4 regions of the Duganella sp. Root198D2 genome follow, and region 1 is predicted to be linked to each of the others. Evidence: riboswitches for the same ligand, from Rfam matches in the RefSeq annotation. Region 1 holds a riboswitch; each other region holds the start of a gene.
What was found. Region 1 has a riboswitch for cobalamin ahead of ASE26_RS19500 (TonB-dependent receptor domain-containing protein). Riboswitches for the same ligand answer to the same signal wherever they lie in the genome.

Region 1 (4,209 bases):
TCCGACGAGAATGGCCATAAGCGCATGCTGGACTTCCTTGGCGGCCGCGCGCTGCTGGACCTGGGCCTGCGCCTGGGCGAAGGCACCGGCGCCGCGCTGGCCGTGCCGCTGCTGCACGCTGCCGTCAACTTCCTGAACCAGATGGCGACTTTCGAGTCGGCCCAGGTCAGCGAGAAGTCCGAGTAATCGCCCATGCAGCAGCTGCGCCTGTTCTTCATTGCACTGCAATTCTTCACGCGCCTGCCTATTCCGCGCTGGGTCGGTTTCGAGCCGGACTGGCTGCATCATGCCTCGCGCTACTTCCCTGCTGTAGGGCTGGTGGTGGCGGCGATTGCGGGGGGCGTCTACGCGGCGGCCGCATTCGTGCTGCCGCCGGCGGTTGCCGTGCTGCTGTCTACCGCTGCCGCCATTTATGCCACCGGCGCTTTCCACGAGGACGGGTTTGCCGATAGCTGCGACGGCCTTGGCGGCGGCCACACGCGCGAGCGCGTTCTGGAAATCATGAAGGATTCGCGCATCGGTGCCTATGGCGCCATCGGCATCGGCCTGATGCTGGCGACCAAGGTGGCGACGCTGGCCAGCATGCCGAAGCTGGCGGTGCTGGGCGCGCTGCTGGCGGCGCACCCGCTGTCGCGCCTCATGGCCTGCTCCCTGATCTGGCGCATGGAGTATGCGCGGGCCGAGGGCAAGGCCAAGCCGCTGGCGCAGGAGATGCGCAACGGCGAATTTGCCATCGCAGCGCTGACCGCAGCCCTCCCGGCCGCGGGTGCCGTGGCCCTGGGCTGGCTGTCGCCTGCCGCACTGGGCGCCGGCTTGGCCGGCATGCTGCTGGCAACGTTTTGGCTGGCACGCAAATTCCAGCGGCGCCTGGGCGGCTATACCGGCGACTGCCTCGGCGCCGTCCAGCAATTGACGGAAGCCGTGTTCAACCTCGGCGTGCTGGCCTGCGTGTGGAACTGATCCTTATCCGCCACCCCCAGCCCGACGTCGCATCCGGCGTGTGCTACGGCAGCAGCGACATCCCGGCGGCGGCGGACGCCCTCGCCGCCGGCTACGCCGCGCTGGCACCGCAACTGGCCGATGTCCTGGCGCGGGGCTATCGCCTGTATTCAAGTCCCCTGCAACGCTGCACTGCCCTGGCCTCCCTGCTGGGCGCCTTCGCGCCCGACGCACGCCTGATGGAAATGAATTTCGGCACTTGGGAACTGCGCAGCTGGCCCGACATCGCACGCGCCGAGGTCGATGCCTGGGCCGCCGACCTGCTCGGCTACCGCCCCGGCGGCGGCGAAACCGTGCGCGAAGTGGCCGGCCGGGTGCAATCCTTCCTCGACGCGCTACAGCACGACGCCATCGTGGTCTGCCACGCCGGCACCATCCGCTTGATGGCTGCCATCGCCGCCGGCGAGCCCCTGCAACAGGCGGCCGCCAAGCCAAACCACATCAAGTATTGCGAGATCCTTCGCTTGTCCTGGCCCGCCAAGCCCGTATAATGGCGGGGTTTTGGTGCCCGCAATCGAATTCTCGAATGCAGTTAAACGGGAAACACGGCGCTGTCCCTGACAGCCAACGTGTGCTGCCCCCGCAACGGTAAGCAAGTGCCGCCTTCAATGTGCGGCAGCGACCTCCCGGCCACTGTGCGAAAGCATGGGAAGGCCAGGCCGCCAGACTTGCCAGCCCGGATACCGGCCAGACCAGGTGGGAACGCGCCCTGCGCCCGTTCCTGTTCATGCCGGCTTACGGGGACGTGGGCCGGCGGCCCGTTAAGAAAGTTGTCATGTCTTTTCCCGTCACACGGCAAGCGGCCCTCGCGTCGCTGGCACTGGCCGTTGCCGCACCTGCCGTCCAGGCACAAACCCAGGTTCCGGTATTGAATTCCGTGCTGGTCACCGCCACCCGCACGCCGCAGGCAGCGCGCGACATCATCAGCGACACGCTGGCCATCGGCGCCGAAGAAATCGCGCGCAGCGGCGCCGGCTCCATCACTGAATTGCTGCAGCGCCAGCGCGGCATCGAAGTTACCCGCAATGGCGGCCCCGGCACCAACGCCAGCGTTTTCCTGCGCGGCTCCAACGGCAACCAGGTCATCGTACTGGTCGACGGCGTGCGCATCGGGTCCGCCAGCAGCGGCGCGGCGGCATGGAACGCGATTCCGCTGGGCGCGGTGGACCATATCGAGGTCGTCTACGGCCCGCTGAGCACCTTGTACGGTGCCGACGCTATCGGCGGCGTGGTGCAGATCTTCACCAGGAAAGGCCAGGGCAGCCTGGCGCTGGATGCCAGCGTGTTGGCAGGTACTTACGGTACGCGTTCCGGCAGCGCTGGTATTTCCGGCAGCGCCGGCGCCTTCAATTACGCGCTCAGCGCGGGCAAGGAACGCTCCCACGGCTTCTCCGCGACTCTGCCGGCAAGCACCAGCTACAACAAGGACGACGACGGCTACGAGCGCAAACACGCCAATGGGCAGCTGGCATGGCAGGTCGCGCGCGGCCACGAACTGGGCGCTCTGTTCCTGCATAGCGACCAGGAAGCGGGCTTCGACAGCGGCAGCAAGGTACGCGCATGGAGCACGCAAAAGATTGACACAGTCGCGGTTTATTCGCGCAATCGCCTGAGCGACGTGTGGCAGATGACGACGCAAGCTGCGCAATCGCGCGACAAGTCCGGCAGCTTCACCGCCAGCGCCAGCCAGATCGACACCAGGCAGGCCCAATACAGCTGGCAGAACGATATTGCGCTGGGATCCGATAGCCTGCAGCTGCTGGCCGAACATCGCAAGGAAGAAATCGAATCCAATACCGCAGCCCTGGTACGCGAGCGCAGTACCACTTCCTGGGCTGCCAGCTACAACATGAAGCGCGGCGAGCATCTGCTGGCCGCAGCCGCCCGCAATGACGACAGCTCTCAGTATGGTTCAAAGCGCACCGGCTCGCTGGGCTACGGCTACCGCTTCACGCCAGGGCTGCGCGTCAACGCCAGCTATGGCAGCAGCTTCCGGGCGCCGACCTTCAATGAGCTGTACTACCCAGGCTACGGCTTGCCGGCCAATCGTCCGGAACAGGGTCGCAACCGCGAGATCGGCATCCACTTCGAGCAGGGCGGCACCGCACTGGGTGCTGTCGCCTATCGCAACAAGCTGACCGACCTGCTGGTAAACACCACGCCTTGCCCACGGCCCGGCTTCCGCAACGGCTGCGCCTACAACGTCAACCAGGCCACGCTGGAAGGCATTTCGCTGTCGGCACGCCAGCAACTGGGCAACAGCTTCACGCTGTCCGCCAGCGCAGACCTGCAAAATCCGCAAGACGACGGCAGCGGCAAGCTGCTGGTGCGCCGCGCCAGGCGCCACGGCAATGTGGCGCTGGAATATACTGCGGGCAACCTGAATACCGGCGCCGAATGGCAGGTGTCCAGCTATCGCTTCGACGACGCGGCCAACCGCAACCGCCTGGGCGGCTATGGTTTGCTGAACCTGTATGCGGCCTGGGAATTCGACCGTTCCTGGACCGCCACCCTGCGCTTGAACAACGTGGCCGACAAACACCATGAACTGGCGCGCAACTACGCCACCGCCGGTTCCGCCGTGTATGCCGGCCTGCGCTACAGCTACAAATAAATGAGATAAGCTGCCCGTTATGCATCCTCTTTCCGCCAACCTGCGCCTGCGCGCCGTTACCGTCATCATCCTGCTGCTGCTGTTATCGCTGGCCAGCCTGGTGGCTGCCGGCATGATCGGATCGGTCAGTATTCCGCTGGCCGACATGCCTGGGGCGCTGAAGGAATTCATCAGCGGCCAGCCTGCCTCCTTGCCCGGCCATTTGCTTGGCCTGCGCGCCGAACGGGCCGCTACGGCTTTCGTCACCGGCGCTTCGCTGTCGCTGGCTGGCGTGATGATGCAGGCCTTGCTGCGTAACCCGCTGGCCGACCCTTATGTACTGGGCATTTCGTCGGGCGCCTCGGTCGGCGCCCTGGCGGCGTTATTGTTCATGTGCGCAGCGTGGATGGTGGATGCCGCCTCCTTCGCCGGCGCGGTCGTGGTATCGATGATGCTGTACTTCCTGGCGCGGCGCGACCTGCGCGGCGGCACCGCGGCGGAAGGCGGGACGGCCCTGCTGCTGTTGACCGGAGTGATCCTGTCTTCCGGCTGCATCGCCGTGGTCACCCTGATGCTGTCGATCGCCCCGGAAAGCCGCCTGCGCACCATGGTGTTCT
Region 2 (4,209 bases), on a different contig from region 1:
CGGCGATCGAAGCGATAGGTAGTGCGCAGGTAGGCAAGCGCCGTGCTGGCTGAGCGAATGCTGTTATCTTCCACCAGCGGACGCGGACCGAAATAGCGCAGCTGGAACGCACCGGACCATGGGCCGATGTCGTTCAGTGTCGCACCAAATGACACCACCTTTTCCACAGCGCCCGGAACACGGTCGCCGGCCGCATCGAACTCCGTGTAGCGGGCGCGCGAATAGGCCAGGTCGAAGTCCAGCAGCAAATGGCTGGTGGCTGCATAGTGGTTGTTCCATTCGATGCCGGAACGTTTACTGGCGCGGCTAGGTGCGGTGTCGCCTGCATCGCCGGAGAACACCAGCTCGGAGCCAGAACGCAGGCGCCACAGCGCCATCGAGCTTTGCAAGCCAGGCACGAACTCGCTGCGTGCGCCGATTTCCGAGCCACGTGTCTTCACCAGCGGTGTGACGGGCTCGACGGGCTCGCGCTCGCGTGGCGACAGGCGGGCCGTGGCGCCGCGCGCGTCGTTGCTATGGAAGCCTTCTCCGTAGTTCACGAAAAACTCCGTCTTGCTCCAGGGCCCCAGGATCAATGAGAGCTTGGGCGATGCAATGTGATCGTTCACCTTCCCGGAGTTTTCCAGGATAGAGCTGGCGACATCAAAGCTGTAGCGGTCATAACGCAGGCCGGTGATGGAGCGCAGCCAAGGCGTCCACTGCACGGTGTTCTGGAACCACACCGCCACGCTGCCTTCTGTCACGCGCGACTCGGCGATCGGGTGCAGCACGCGCTGCTGCGTCGTTGCATACAGGCCGACCGGGGCAATGCGGTCGAAGCGGCCCTGCACGCCGATGCTGTTTTCCATCGAGCGGTCACCAAATTGCCCGAACCAGGTCTGGGTCAGGTCGAAGCCAGTCATCTTGCGGCGTTCGGTTTGCAGGACCTGGTCGCCGTTGACCGGATCATCCAGGAAGTAGGTGACGTCGTTGTACAGCGCCAGGTCATTGCGCACCACGTAGGCGTGGGCTTCCGTCAGCGAATCGCCAACACGCTTGCGCCATTCGCCGGAAAGGCTGTAGCGCGCCGTGCGGCCGCCATCGCTTGGATCGGCCGCGCCAAACTCGTCGAGGCGCCCGTCCTGCACTGCGCGCAACGGAATCTGGCTGGTAGCGTGCCAGCCTGCTTTGTAAGCCATGCCGGTAATGCTGAATCGTTCCGCGCTGGTCCCCGAGCTGTAGCGCAGCACGCCAGTCGACTTGTGGAATCTCTCCGGCATCTGCCATGGGCCGTCGTTGTGGCCCAGATCCAGTGCGTACAACAGGTTGCCGTTGCCAACCTCGGTGGAATTCGCCACGACGCCGCGGCGATAGGCATGCACACCGGCGGTAAGCGATGCGAAGCCTTCGTTCAGCTTATCGGCCAGACCCATGTGCGCAGCACCAGCCGAGGCGAAGTCGCCTTCGTCGGCGTAATAAGGGCCTTTGCGGTAGCGGATCTTGCTTACCAGCTCCGGGATCAGAAAGTTGAGGTCCGTGTAGCCCTGGCCGTGTCCGTGTGTACGCATATTGACCGGCATGCCGTCGACGAAGGTGGCGAAGTCGGTGCCGTGGTCCAGATTGAAGCCGCGCAGGTAGTATTGGTTCGCCTTGCCATCGCCGCTATGCTGGGCGACGATCATGCCCGGAACGAATTCCAGGATTTCGCCGGGCCGCAAAGCGGGCCGGTTGGCAATCAATGCTGCGGTGATGGTTCCTTCGCTGGCTGCGTCGGAAGTGCGGATGCCATTGTCGTAGTGGTGGCCAACAACGTACACCCTTGCTGGTGCTTCCTGCTCTTGTGCGTGCGCGACAGCGCACAACGCCCCCGCGATCATGGGGATCAATGATTTTTTCATTATGGATGCTTGAATCGGCAATCCCGCCCACCTCCCCGTGAGCGCGACCGAACAGCGCACGCATCGTTGCCGACGTGTGCACCACCTGTCTGGCCGGTATCCGGGCTGGCAAGGCGGACCGTCTTGCCTTCCCATGCTTGCGCACAGTGGCTTGAGAGACGACCTGTCGTGAAGAACGACGCTTGCTTACCGTTGCGGGGGCAGCACACCTTGGCTTGCTGGCTGAAGCAGCATGGCCATGTGTTTCCCGTTTAACTGCGCGCTTGAACGCGCGCGAGGCACCAAACGGCGGCGATTATACGCTATGCATTGTTGTTATCCTGCCACCTGTCGGTATAAACCAGGTCGGCAAGTTTGCCGCGCTTTGCCCACCCTTCGAGTTCCAGCATCGGCTTGGGATAGAAGCCGGCAACGTGACCCAGGCAGATGATGGCGACCGGTTTGCCGCCCTCCGGTATGCCCAGCAAAGACGCCAGCCTGGCCGGGTCGAATAGCGACACCCAGCCCATACCCAAGCCTTCAGCGCGGGCGGCCAGCCACATGTTCTGGATGGCGCAGGCGACCGAGGCCAGGTCCATCTCGGGCAAAGTGCGGCGGCCGAAGATGTGCCTTTCGCGCTGGTCCATCAGGGCCGCCACCAGCACTTCGCCGCATTCGCGGATACCTTCGACCTTCAGCCGCATGAATTCCTCGTTGCGCTCGCCCAGGGCTGCGGCGGTAGCCTGGCGTTCTTCATCGACCAGCCGGTACATCTGCTCGCGCAAAGCGGGGTCCTGGATGCGGATGAAGCGCCACGGCTGCATCAGCCCAACGCTGGGCGCCTGGTGGGCTGCGGCCAGCAGGCGCATGAGCAGGTCTTCATCCACTGCACCGGGCACGAAGTGACGCACGTCGCGCCGTTCGGCAATCACACGATAAACGGCATCAATTCCTGCCTGGTCAAAACTACTCTGCACTTCTACTCTCACTGTTGATGGAACACGATTTCCTCGACGGCCTGTCCATTGCACAGGTGTTGGTCGATGATGCGGTCCATGTTCTCGGGAGTGACATTGTAGTACCAGGTGCCATCCGGCTGGACGCAGGCGATCGGGCCGCCCTTGCAGGCGGCGAAGCAGCTTACCCGGCTGCGCTTCACACGCAGCTCGCCTTCGTTCAGGCCCGCGGCCTTGAATTTATCTCCAAGACTATCGAACAAGGCCTGCGCTTGGCCGTCGGCGGTGCAGCGCGGGCCGGTACAGATCAGCAGATGGCGGTGGTAGCTGCTGATTTTTGGTTTGACTGGAGCGTCGCTCATGCCTCGCCCCCGTCCACTTCAGTGACTGTTTCGGCTTGCCACGGCTCGTCCAGCGTGGCCTGGATGTAGTCGGCCGGTAGGCGGTACTGCGCTGCCAGTGTTTCGATGCTGGCGCCGGCTTCGTGTTCGGCGCGCAGCGTATCCAGCCATCCCAGCAAGCCGGTCGACAGCGAGCGGCCTGCGCGTTCACCTTCGCGCGTCGTCCCGCCCTCTTGCATATCGTATTTGTTGGCGTAGCCGCGCGGGGTGACCATCAGGCCATTACGGATGAAGGTATTGCTGTTGCCGATCAGGACGGTGCTAAGCATGCCGATGTCGGCGTCGCCCATGCAGTCCAGGGTGGTGAAGACAATGTTTTCGCGGCGGCGGTAGGCACTCTTGACGATGGCCACGGGGGTGTCGGGGCGGCGGTGGCGCAGGAACAGGCGTTGCGCTTCAACGATCTGGCGCGTGCGGCGGCCGCTTTTCGGGTTGTACAGCGCCACCACAAAGTCCGCCATCGCTACCGCATCCAGGCGGCGTGCGATGGTTGGCCAGGGCGTCAGCAGGTCGGACAGCGAGATCGCGCAGAAGTCGTGCGTCAGCGGTGCGCCGACCAGGGCGGCGCAGCTATTCAGTGCGGATGCGCCGGGGATGATCTCCACCTGCACCGGGTCCTCCGGCGTCCAGCCGGACTGGAACAGCACCTCGTAGGTCGGGCCGGCCATGCCGTAGACGCCGGCGTCGCCGGAAGAGATCAGCGCGACCTTCTTGCCGGCGCGTGCCGCCTCCAGGGCGCTGACTGCGCGGTCCAGTTCCTCCGTCATCGATTTGCGGATGATTTCCTTGCCTTCAATGAGGTCGGCCACCAGCTTGATGTAGGTGACATAGCCGATGACTACGTCGGCTTCGGCGATGGCATCACGGGCGCGCTGCGTCATGTGCTCTACGCTGCCGGGGCCGATCCCCACCAGCATGATCTTGCCCGCGGTAGCGGCTTGTTCGAGTTGTGCGTTCATGGGTTCTTCCTTGCGATGGAGACGGTGACATTGCGGT
Region 3 (4,209 bases), on a different contig from region 1:
GACGATTGCCAGATCGATTGCTGGTCGTTGTGCGAGAACAGCTTGGGTGGCAGCGGCACGGACCTGGCCTGGTATTGCGCTTTCGTGGTCGGCTGGATCAGCGGGCCGACGTTCAGCATGACGCCCAGGGCGCCCGCGTTGAAGATCGGGACCAGCGGCGCCAGCGCAGGAGCGAGAGCAAACTCGCGGGCGGCGCCGGTCGAATCCAGCACCGGTACCGATGGCGCCAATGCGGTCGCCGTCAGTGCGTCGCGCGCATAGGCGATGGTCGGGCGCAGTTGCTGGTACAGGGCGTAGCTGGTGCTGTCGTAGGGGACTACAGTATTTGCGTAGTCATTGCCGCCGTACAGGAAGACGCAAACCAGCGCCTTGTAGTCGCCGGCAGTGGCTGCCGCCGCCTCGGCGATCGACATCAGGTTGATTGCCCAAGGCGCCGCCACGCCTGCCACGCCGAGTGCCGATGCGCGCTTGAGGAAGGCGCGGCGCGAAGCTTGATTAGTCATGGTGTGGCCTTTATTTCTGCACGATGAATTCAGGGGATGCCATTACCAGCGTGAGCGCCGCGTACACGCGGTTGGCGCGCGCGGCGTCGGTGCCGGTCGCCATGCTGGCGACAGCGTTGCGGATCAGGGTGACGGTATCGGTACTCAACTGGCCGGCGGCCAGCAACAGGTTGATCTCGTCGACCAGGGCCGGTACGTTGTCGGCCAGCGGCAGCAGGGTCGCATAGTCGGCCTTGACGTCGCCAATGCCTTTGCTGATGGCGGTTTGCATGTAGTTGGCGTAGCCGACCACACTCGTTTCGTTCACGATCTGGAATTCCGGTGCGACCACGCCCAGCGCCGGCGGCACGTAGCCGGGACGGAAGAAGTTGAACACGCTCGGCGAGCGTAGCGGGCTTTGGCCCAGGCGGGACGAGGGCTCGCTGGTGTTGCCGATAGCCCAGGCATCGCTTGGCGAGGTGACGTTGTAGGCGCGCGCCCAGGCGGTGAAGCGCAGCACAGGTTCGCGCACCTTGCCAAAGCTGGCGGAGCCCAGGTTGGATGCGGAGCGTGCTTCCTGGTCCAGCAGGATCGCCTTGACCACCGCTTTCAGGTCGCCTTTGATGCCGGCGCCATTGTTTTCGAAGACGGCTGCCACGCGCGCCACATAGGCCGGCGCAGGGTTGCTGGTGACCAGGCGCTGGATCAGTTGCTTCGAGACGAAGGGCGCCACGTTCGGGTGCGCGAAAATCGTGTCGAGCGCCTTGTTCAGGGCCGTTGCGGCGTCGACGCCGCTGGCGATCGTGGTGCCGAGGAAGGTCTTCTCGCCGGGTTCGTACTTGGTTCCGGTCTGGACCATCGGGCGCTTGCGGAAGTCCGGCGTATCGCTGGTGCCGCCGGCCAGGTCCAAGTCCCATCCGGTGAACACACGGGCCAGGCCGGAAATGTCGGCTTGGGTATAGGTTTCCTGCTCGGTCGCCGTGCCGTCCGGGTTGAGTTTCAGCAGGCCGATGGTGAACAGCTGCAGGATCTCGCGCGCGTAATTCTCATCCGGCATGGAGCCGGTTTTCGGATTGGCCTTGGCATTGCCGCGATAGGTCAGGTACTCGCCCATCGAGCTCGACAGGGTGACCTGCTGCAGCAGGGTGCGGTAGTTGCCGAAAGCGTTGGCTTCCAGGATATCCATGTAGGCGGCGCCGGTGAAAGCGCGCCAGGAACCGGTAAAGCCGTCCAGCGAAGCGACGACAATTTCGGACAGGGCCAGCGTGACGCGCTGGCGCAGGGTATCGGGCGAGGTGAGCAGCTTGACCCAGAGCGCGGCATCGATGCCGGCCTGGTTGTTCTTGTTGTCGATGGCGTTGAAGCCTTTCGCCATCAGCCAGTCCCAGCGCGATTGCGAAGCCGGCATCGCCATTTGCTCGTCCAGCCACTTGCTGTAGCCGACGGCCTGCAGCCGCGTCATTTGTTCACGGGTTGCACCCATTGACGCCTGCGCGAGGAAGCGTGCAGCCTGGGGATTGCCAATCGATTCGACTGCGGTAGGTGGCACAGGGGAAGTGGTGCCGCCGCCGCCACTGCCGTCGCTTGCGCTGCCGCCGCCACCGCAGGCAGTCAGCAGGGTTGCCGCAGCCAGCGTCGCGGGGAGCTTTGGCAAGCCCTCTTTATATTCGATTGTGTCGTCCATTGTTGCCCCTCGGAAATTTCCTTGAGGGTGCAGTATAGCCAGAAATTGCTGGGCTAAACCTATTGTGCGCGGCGATTGTCTGTTTAATTCAACCCTGCGCACGATAGTCATGCGTGACTTTTTTAATGAAAGTTTGATCCCGCAGCGTTTGCCACGCCTGAGTTCTTTAATGTACTATTCGGCAATTGGGTGCGCGCTTCCTGCTCGGGTTGCGCGTTAAACGGGAAACCGGTGACGCTGCCAAGTGCGGCCATTCCGGTGCAGCCCCCGCTGCTGTAAGCCTGACGACTTCGGAAATACGCCACTGCGCATTGCGCGGGAAGGCCCGGGGAAGGATGAAGGCGAGCCAGAATACCGGCCCGATACAACCAGCACTATTCTCCGGGGTGAAGGGAAGCCGCTGTCGACCGGCTTCCTGCGCCTTGTCCGCCCGGCCCCTGTCGACCGTCCTCTTACTCTCCCCTGATGGTGCTCCCATTGACCATTCGACGGGAGGACTCGAATGCACATCATGGAAGGTTTCCTGCCGCCTGCGCACGCGCTGGGCTGGGCAGCCGTATCCATTCCTTTCCTGGCCTGGGGCCTGCGCAGCATGGCGCGCGGCTTGCATGCGCATCCCGGGCAGCGCATGCTGCTGGGCGTTGCGGCGGCCTTTGCCTTCCTGCTGTCGGCATTGAAGCTGCCCTCGGTGACCGGAAGCTGTTCGCATCCTACCGGGGTCGGGCTGGGCGCGCTGCTGTTTGGTCCCGCGGCGATGGTGCCGGTCGGCTTCGTCGTGCTGCTGTTCCAGGCCTTGCTGCTGGCGCACGGCGGCGTGACCACGCTTGGCGCCAATGTGTTTTCCATGGCAATCGTCGGTCCCTTCGTTTCCTATGGCGTGTTTCGCTTAGTGGCAGCACTGGGCCTGTCGCGCAGCGTGGCGGTTTTCATGGCGGCCTTCATCGGCGACCTGGCGACCTATCTGACCACCTCTGCGCAATTGGCCTGGGCCTTCCCTGACCCGATCGGCGGCATTGGCGCATCCTTCGCTAAATTTGCCGGTATTTTCGCGCTGACGCAGCTGCCAATCGCCATCAGCGAGGGCTTGCTGAGCGTGCTGGTGGTGAATGCGATGGCACGCTTCAATGCGCATGAATTACGCATGCTGCCGGTGATGGCGCTGGTGAAAGGGAAAGCTGCATGAAGGCACGCACTGCTTTGACCTGGGTCGCCATCGTCCTGCTGACCGTTCTGCCGCTGTGGTTTGCTGTCGTGCCGCCTGCGGAGCCGGGCACTGAGCCACCAGCAGCATTCGGTGGCGCTGATGCGCGCGCGCAGCAGGCAATCGTCACCATAGCACCGAACTACAAGCCGTGGTTCGTGCCGCTGTTCGAGCCGCCTAGCGGCGAGATCGCGTCGCTGCTCTTCGCGCTACAGGCTGCGGCCGGCGCCGGCGTGATCGGCTTCTGGCTCGGGATGTCGATGGCACGCGAGCGGGAGCAAAAGCGCGTGCGGCCGGCGCCAGAACCGGGACAGGGTACCCATGCGGATTGACGCCACTGCCTATGCCTGCCGCTGGCGGGGTGTTTCCCCGGCTGCCAAGGGCGTATTTGCGCTGGCGGGAATCGCAGCCGCGTGGCTTGCTCGCAGCCCGGGCACGCTGGGCGTGGTCGCGCTGCTGTCGATGCTCGCTACGCTGGCCGGGGCGCGCGTACCAATGCGCAGCTATTTTGCCGTAGCGGCAGCGCCGCTCGGATTCGTGTTGCTGTCCTGCCTGACGATGCTGGTCACGCCGGCCGGCGGCGGTGGCTGGCGATGGGCGCCGGAACTGCTGCCAACTGTCGCGCACATCGCGCTGCGTTCATTCGCCACGATGGCAGCGGTGCTCGGCCTGGTGTTGACGACGCCGCTGCCACACCTGCTGTCATTGCTGCGCCGCCTGCGCGTACCGGAGCTGCTGCTGGACCTGATGGCAGTGTGCTACCGCATGCTGTTCGTCCTGCGCCAGGCATGGGACGAAGCCAGTACTGCGCAAGCCGCGCGTCTCGGGCATCGCGGTTTGCG
Region 4 (4,209 bases), on a different contig from region 1:
ATTCCTTATGAGATGGAAATCAGCAAATGAATTTGGTTCGGCAAATTAACCGTGAATGGTGCGATTCAGGCATTCCCGGGATTCAGACATGTTCGACCTGGACAGGTAATGACGGCGACGGCGGCTACTTGGCCAGGTTCCAGGCGGGCGCACGCTTTCCAAAACATTCCCATCATGGGTGGGAGCAAATCTGTATTCTGGAAGGCGCTATCCGCTTCAATGACGTCGAGATGCGGGCAGGAGACGTACTTCATGTCCAGGGAAGCGACGAGCATGAGGCCTACGCATTGGAAGAAGCGCTTCTGTTCGTTGCCCACCGCGGTGGCATCGAGATTCTGGAGTGACACCCATGGCGCCTGTCAAAGCAAATCAAGCGTCACTCACCCGGGAGGCCATTCTGGGCGCGGCGATACGCCTGTTTCAGCAGTTCGGTTTCAGCACACTGGGAATGCGGCAAATCGCTGATAACCTACAGATTAAGGCACCGAGCCTTTACCATCATTTCGCATCGAAAGAAGATCTGGCCCGACAGGCAATGCAACTATATCGAGAAGAGCAGGCATCAAGGCTGAATGCGATTTCCGGATCAGGTAGCTTGACGCTTGCTGAGCACCTTCGGCAATACACCGAACTCTTCGCGCAAATGCTGGAGGACGGCAAGCGGCCTTGCATGTACCTGATGATGGTGCGCGAACCGTCGTTCCAGGAGCGTACATGCATTGAAGAGTTACAGCGGTTTGCAACGCAGAATATAGACTGGCTAGAGAAGATTCTGCACAGCGAACCGGCCAATTTGAGATTGCGGCAGGACGGCGCAGAGCGCGAACTCGCCGAGTTAATCTTTGCGTCGTTGGAGGGAATAATGGCCGTTTCGATGGTAGAAAAATCCCCTCACCTGGCTTTTCGAAGAAGAGCACACAACCTTCTGAACGTTGTGTTGGCTTCGTGACTGCTCAGCATTGATCCATTTCACACGGCCGTGGACGAAGTACCCCTGTCGTGGCCCAAATTTACCTCTGATCGCATTTTGCATGTAGAATGCGCGCCAATACGTGAAAGGTGCCCTTCTGCTTGTCGGCCGAAGGGTGAAACGGGAAGCCGGTGACGCGCGGGATTTTCATCTCGCACCATTCCGGCGCAGTCCCCGCTGCTGTAAGCCTGACGACTCTGATCAACCGCCACTGTCCAACGCACGGGAAGGCACGATCAGGGAAGAATGAAGGCAAGCCAGAAGACCGGCCAGTCACGATGATTAAGCAAAGCCCGGGGTGTGGCTCTTGCAAGATATGTTTCGCCGTTTTCCATTTATCGCTAAAGCTACCGCACTCGGTCGTTGTGCGCACTCGCGCTCGCAATGCGCGCGTGCCATGCCGTCCCAGCAGAAATCCATCCATGTCCTCATCCCGACCAGCCCGCTCCCCTTCCCTGCGCCCTATCGTTGCCGCGATCTCTGTGCTTTTCACTTCCGCTGCCTGGGCTCAGCAAACCGAGATCATGCCAACCGTAACCGTACAGGGAGCGACGGCGTATGAGGGCCTCGGACTGACGCGCCCTGGCGCTACGGCAAGCAGATTGGACCTGACCGCACAGGAACTGCCGGCCAGCGTCGACTCCCTCAGCGCCGACACGATGCAGGCGCGTGGCGACCTGCTGGTCAAGGATGCCATCACGCGTACTACCGGCCTGACAGATACGAGCTCGCCGGGTAACGGAGTCGCCTACTCTGCACGCGGCTTCAGCGGCAACAGCGCCATTGCGCTACTGGAGAATGGCCAGCGCCCGCAAGTCGGTTCCGGTACGGCCACCTATCCGTCCGACCCCTGGGGCTATGAATACATCGACGTGCTGCGCGGCCCGGGGTCCGTGGTCTATGGCAGCGGCACCACCGGCGCAACCATCAACGCCGTACGCAAAGCTCCACAGCGCGCCACCAGCTTCGAGGCCATGGCTGGTGTCGGCGGCGGCAAGACCTTGCGCGGCGGTGTCGGCGCAACTGGCGCACTCGGCGAGAAAGCGGCGTTCCGCATCGACGCCTATGCCGATCATAGCGAAGGTTTCATCGACCGCGGCCAATCCCGCCGCGGCAAGATCCTGTCCAGCCTGACCTGTTCATTGGCGCCCGGCCTCGACCTCGACTTCTCGCTCGACCACCTGGAACAAAAACCGCAGCGCTACTTTGGCACGCCCCTTGTCAATGGCCGTATCGCGCGCGAACTTCGCGACCAGAACTACAACGTCGGCGATGCCGACATCTCGTACAAGGATGACAAAGCCGTTGCCCGCTTCACCTGGCGTGTCAGCCCGGTATTGGCCATCAGTAACGAGCTCGCTTACATGAAGGTGCACCGGAACTGGCGCAATGCGGAATATTATTCCTATGATGCGCAAGCCAAGGTGGTGGAGCGAAGCGACTATATCGCCATCCGGCATGAGCAGGAACAGACCGGCAATCGACTGGAAGCACGCTGGAACGGCGGAGACAACCGCGTCGTAGCTGGCTGGGAAGCTGCTGTCATCAACTTCACCCACGCCAACAACTCGCCCTACGGCGGATCATCCACAGTAGCCCCGACTGGCTTCAATCCGGGCCTGTTTGCCAGCCCTGATCCGCTGCGGCCTGACTTCAGCACCGATACCACCACCAATGCCGTGTATGTGGAAGATGCCTACGCCATCAACCCAAGCCTTTTGATGCTTGCCGGTTTCCGCCACGACCAGTACAAGGTCGAGCGCGCCAGCCTGCGCGGTGCCGCCGGCTTTACCACCAGGCTGCATTCGAACGCAGTGCGCCTGGGCCTGACCTGGAAGCTGGCCGCCGACGCTTCCCTGTACGGGCAGGTCAGCAGCGGCAGCGACCCGGTTGGCAGTTTGCTGTCGCTGAACCTGGCCAGCAGCCGCTACAAGCTGACCAGCTCGCGCCAAGTCGAAACCGGCATCAAGCAATCCCTGGCGAACGGCAAGGCTGAATGGACTGCGGCACTGTACCGCATCAGCAAGAACGACATCATCACGCGCGATCCATCCAGTCCGGCGCTGTCGATCCAGGGCGGATCGCAATCGTCGCGTGGCGCGGAGTTTACCTCCAGTGTGACCCTATTGCCGGAATGGCGCCTGGAGGCCAATGCGGCCTACACCGATGCCCGGTTCGACCAGTTGATCGAAAGCGGCAATCGCTCGCGCGCTGGGATGCGTCCGGCCGACGTACCAAAGATCTCGTCCAACGTGTGGCTGAACTACCATGCAGACTCATGGCGCGTGGCGATCGGCGCGCGCTACGTTGGCGAACGCTATATCGACAATGGCAACACGCAGGCGCTCGCCGCGTATACCACGATGGACGCGTCGCTTGGCTGGAACGTCAACCGCAATGTGCTGCTGCAGCTGAACCTGCGCAACCTGAGCGACAAGCTTTATGCCAGCACCTCATACAGCGATAGCCAGTACCTGCTGGGCGAGCGCCGCCACGCCGAGCTGACCGTGCAGTGGCGTTACTGATCTCCCGCACCGTGGGATCGTGGAAACGCCAGCTGCACCTGCTGCACCGCTGGCTCGGCATCGCCATCGGCTTGCTCGTGCTGATGTGGTTCATCTCCGGCATCGTCATGATGTACGTGCCATATCCTGCCCTTAACAAGCAGGAACGCATGGCGTGGCTGGCGCCATTGGATATCCAGCAGGTCAAGGCCAGCGCCTGGGATGCATGGCAATCTTCCGGCCAAGCCGGCGTTCCCTCTGCGGTAAAGATCAATACCATTGCAGGACGTCCTGCCTATCACTTCATGCGCGATGGCCGCCGGTGGTCAGCCTGGGCGGACACCGGCACCGCTCTGGAAGTCACGGAGGCTATCGCCCAGGCCTCAGCCAGAAATGCGGCGCCTGGAGCAAGCAGCCTGGCGGTGGACCGGATTGACCTGGACCAGTGGTCTTTTGGTTCCGTCAGCGGACATCGGCCGCTGTACCGGGTTCGGGCGAACGACGATGTGGGCAGTGTCCTGTATGTGTCCAGCCGCACTGGCGAGTTAGTGCGGGACGCCACGCGCAACGAGCGTGGCTGGAACTGGGTTGGCTCGGTCATGCACTGGATCTATTTCACGCCCTTGCGTACATATGCCCAGCCTTGGCGGCAAGCGGTGATGTGGACTTCCGCCGCAGCCCTCGTGCTGGTGATGGCAGGCATGGTTCTGGGCCTTCAGCGTTTGCGGCTGCGCC

Region 2: linked by a shared signal. The riboswitch ahead of ASE26_RS14015 (TonB-dependent receptor) and the one ahead of ASE26_RS19500 (TonB-dependent receptor domain-containing protein) in region 1 are both predicted to bind cobalamin.
Region 3: linked by a shared signal. The riboswitch ahead of ASE26_RS13940 (energy-coupling factor ABC transporter permease) and the one ahead of ASE26_RS19500 (TonB-dependent receptor domain-containing protein) in region 1 are both predicted to bind cobalamin.
Region 4: linked by a shared signal. The riboswitch ahead of ASE26_RS18165 (TonB-dependent siderophore receptor) and the one ahead of ASE26_RS19500 (TonB-dependent receptor domain-containing protein) in region 1 are both predicted to bind cobalamin.

The regions. Positions count from the first base shown of each region.
Region 1 covers NZ_LMIC01000024.1:15,036-19,244, reverse strand. The annotation lists gene cobT (nicotinate-nucleotide--dimethylbenzimidazole phosphoribosyltransferase) at 1-186, shown strand, start outside; gene ASE26_RS19510 (adenosylcobinamide-GDP ribazoletransferase) at 193-960, shown strand; gene ASE26_RS19505 (histidine phosphatase family protein) at 951-1,490, shown strand; cobalamin riboswitch at 1,485-1,706, shown strand; gene ASE26_RS19500 (TonB-dependent receptor domain-containing protein) at 1,775-3,613, shown strand; gene ASE26_RS19495 (iron ABC transporter permease) at 3,633-4,209, shown strand, end outside.
Region 2 covers NZ_LMIC01000012.1:320,646-324,854, reverse strand. The annotation lists gene ASE26_RS14015 (TonB-dependent receptor) at 1-1,877, opposite strand, end outside; cobalamin riboswitch at 1,951-2,178, opposite strand; gene bluB (5,6-dimethylbenzimidazole synthase) at 2,180-2,833, opposite strand; gene ASE26_RS14005 (ferredoxin) at 2,842-3,174, opposite strand; gene cobJ (precorrin-3B C(17)-methyltransferase) at 3,171-4,172, opposite strand; gene ASE26_RS13995 (cobalamin biosynthesis protein) at 4,169-4,209, opposite strand, start outside.
Region 3 covers NZ_LMIC01000012.1:308,561-312,769, forward strand. The annotation lists gene ASE26_RS13930 (DUF1501 domain-containing protein) at 1-503, opposite strand, end outside; gene ASE26_RS13935 (DUF1800 family protein) at 514-2,166, opposite strand; cobalamin riboswitch at 2,337-2,544, shown strand; gene ASE26_RS13940 (energy-coupling factor ABC transporter permease) at 2,669-3,349, shown strand; gene ASE26_RS13945 (energy-coupling factor ABC transporter substrate-binding protein) at 3,346-3,699, shown strand; gene cbiQ (cobalt ECF transporter T component CbiQ) at 3,689-4,209, shown strand, end outside.
Region 4 covers NZ_LMIC01000023.1:79,536-83,744, reverse strand. The annotation lists gene ASE26_RS18175 (cupin domain-containing protein) at 27-344, shown strand; gene ASE26_RS18170 (TetR/AcrR family transcriptional regulator) at 350-949, shown strand; cobalamin riboswitch at 1,041-1,259, shown strand; gene ASE26_RS18165 (TonB-dependent siderophore receptor) at 1,495-3,495, shown strand; gene ASE26_RS18160 (PepSY domain-containing protein) at 3,483-4,209, shown strand, end outside.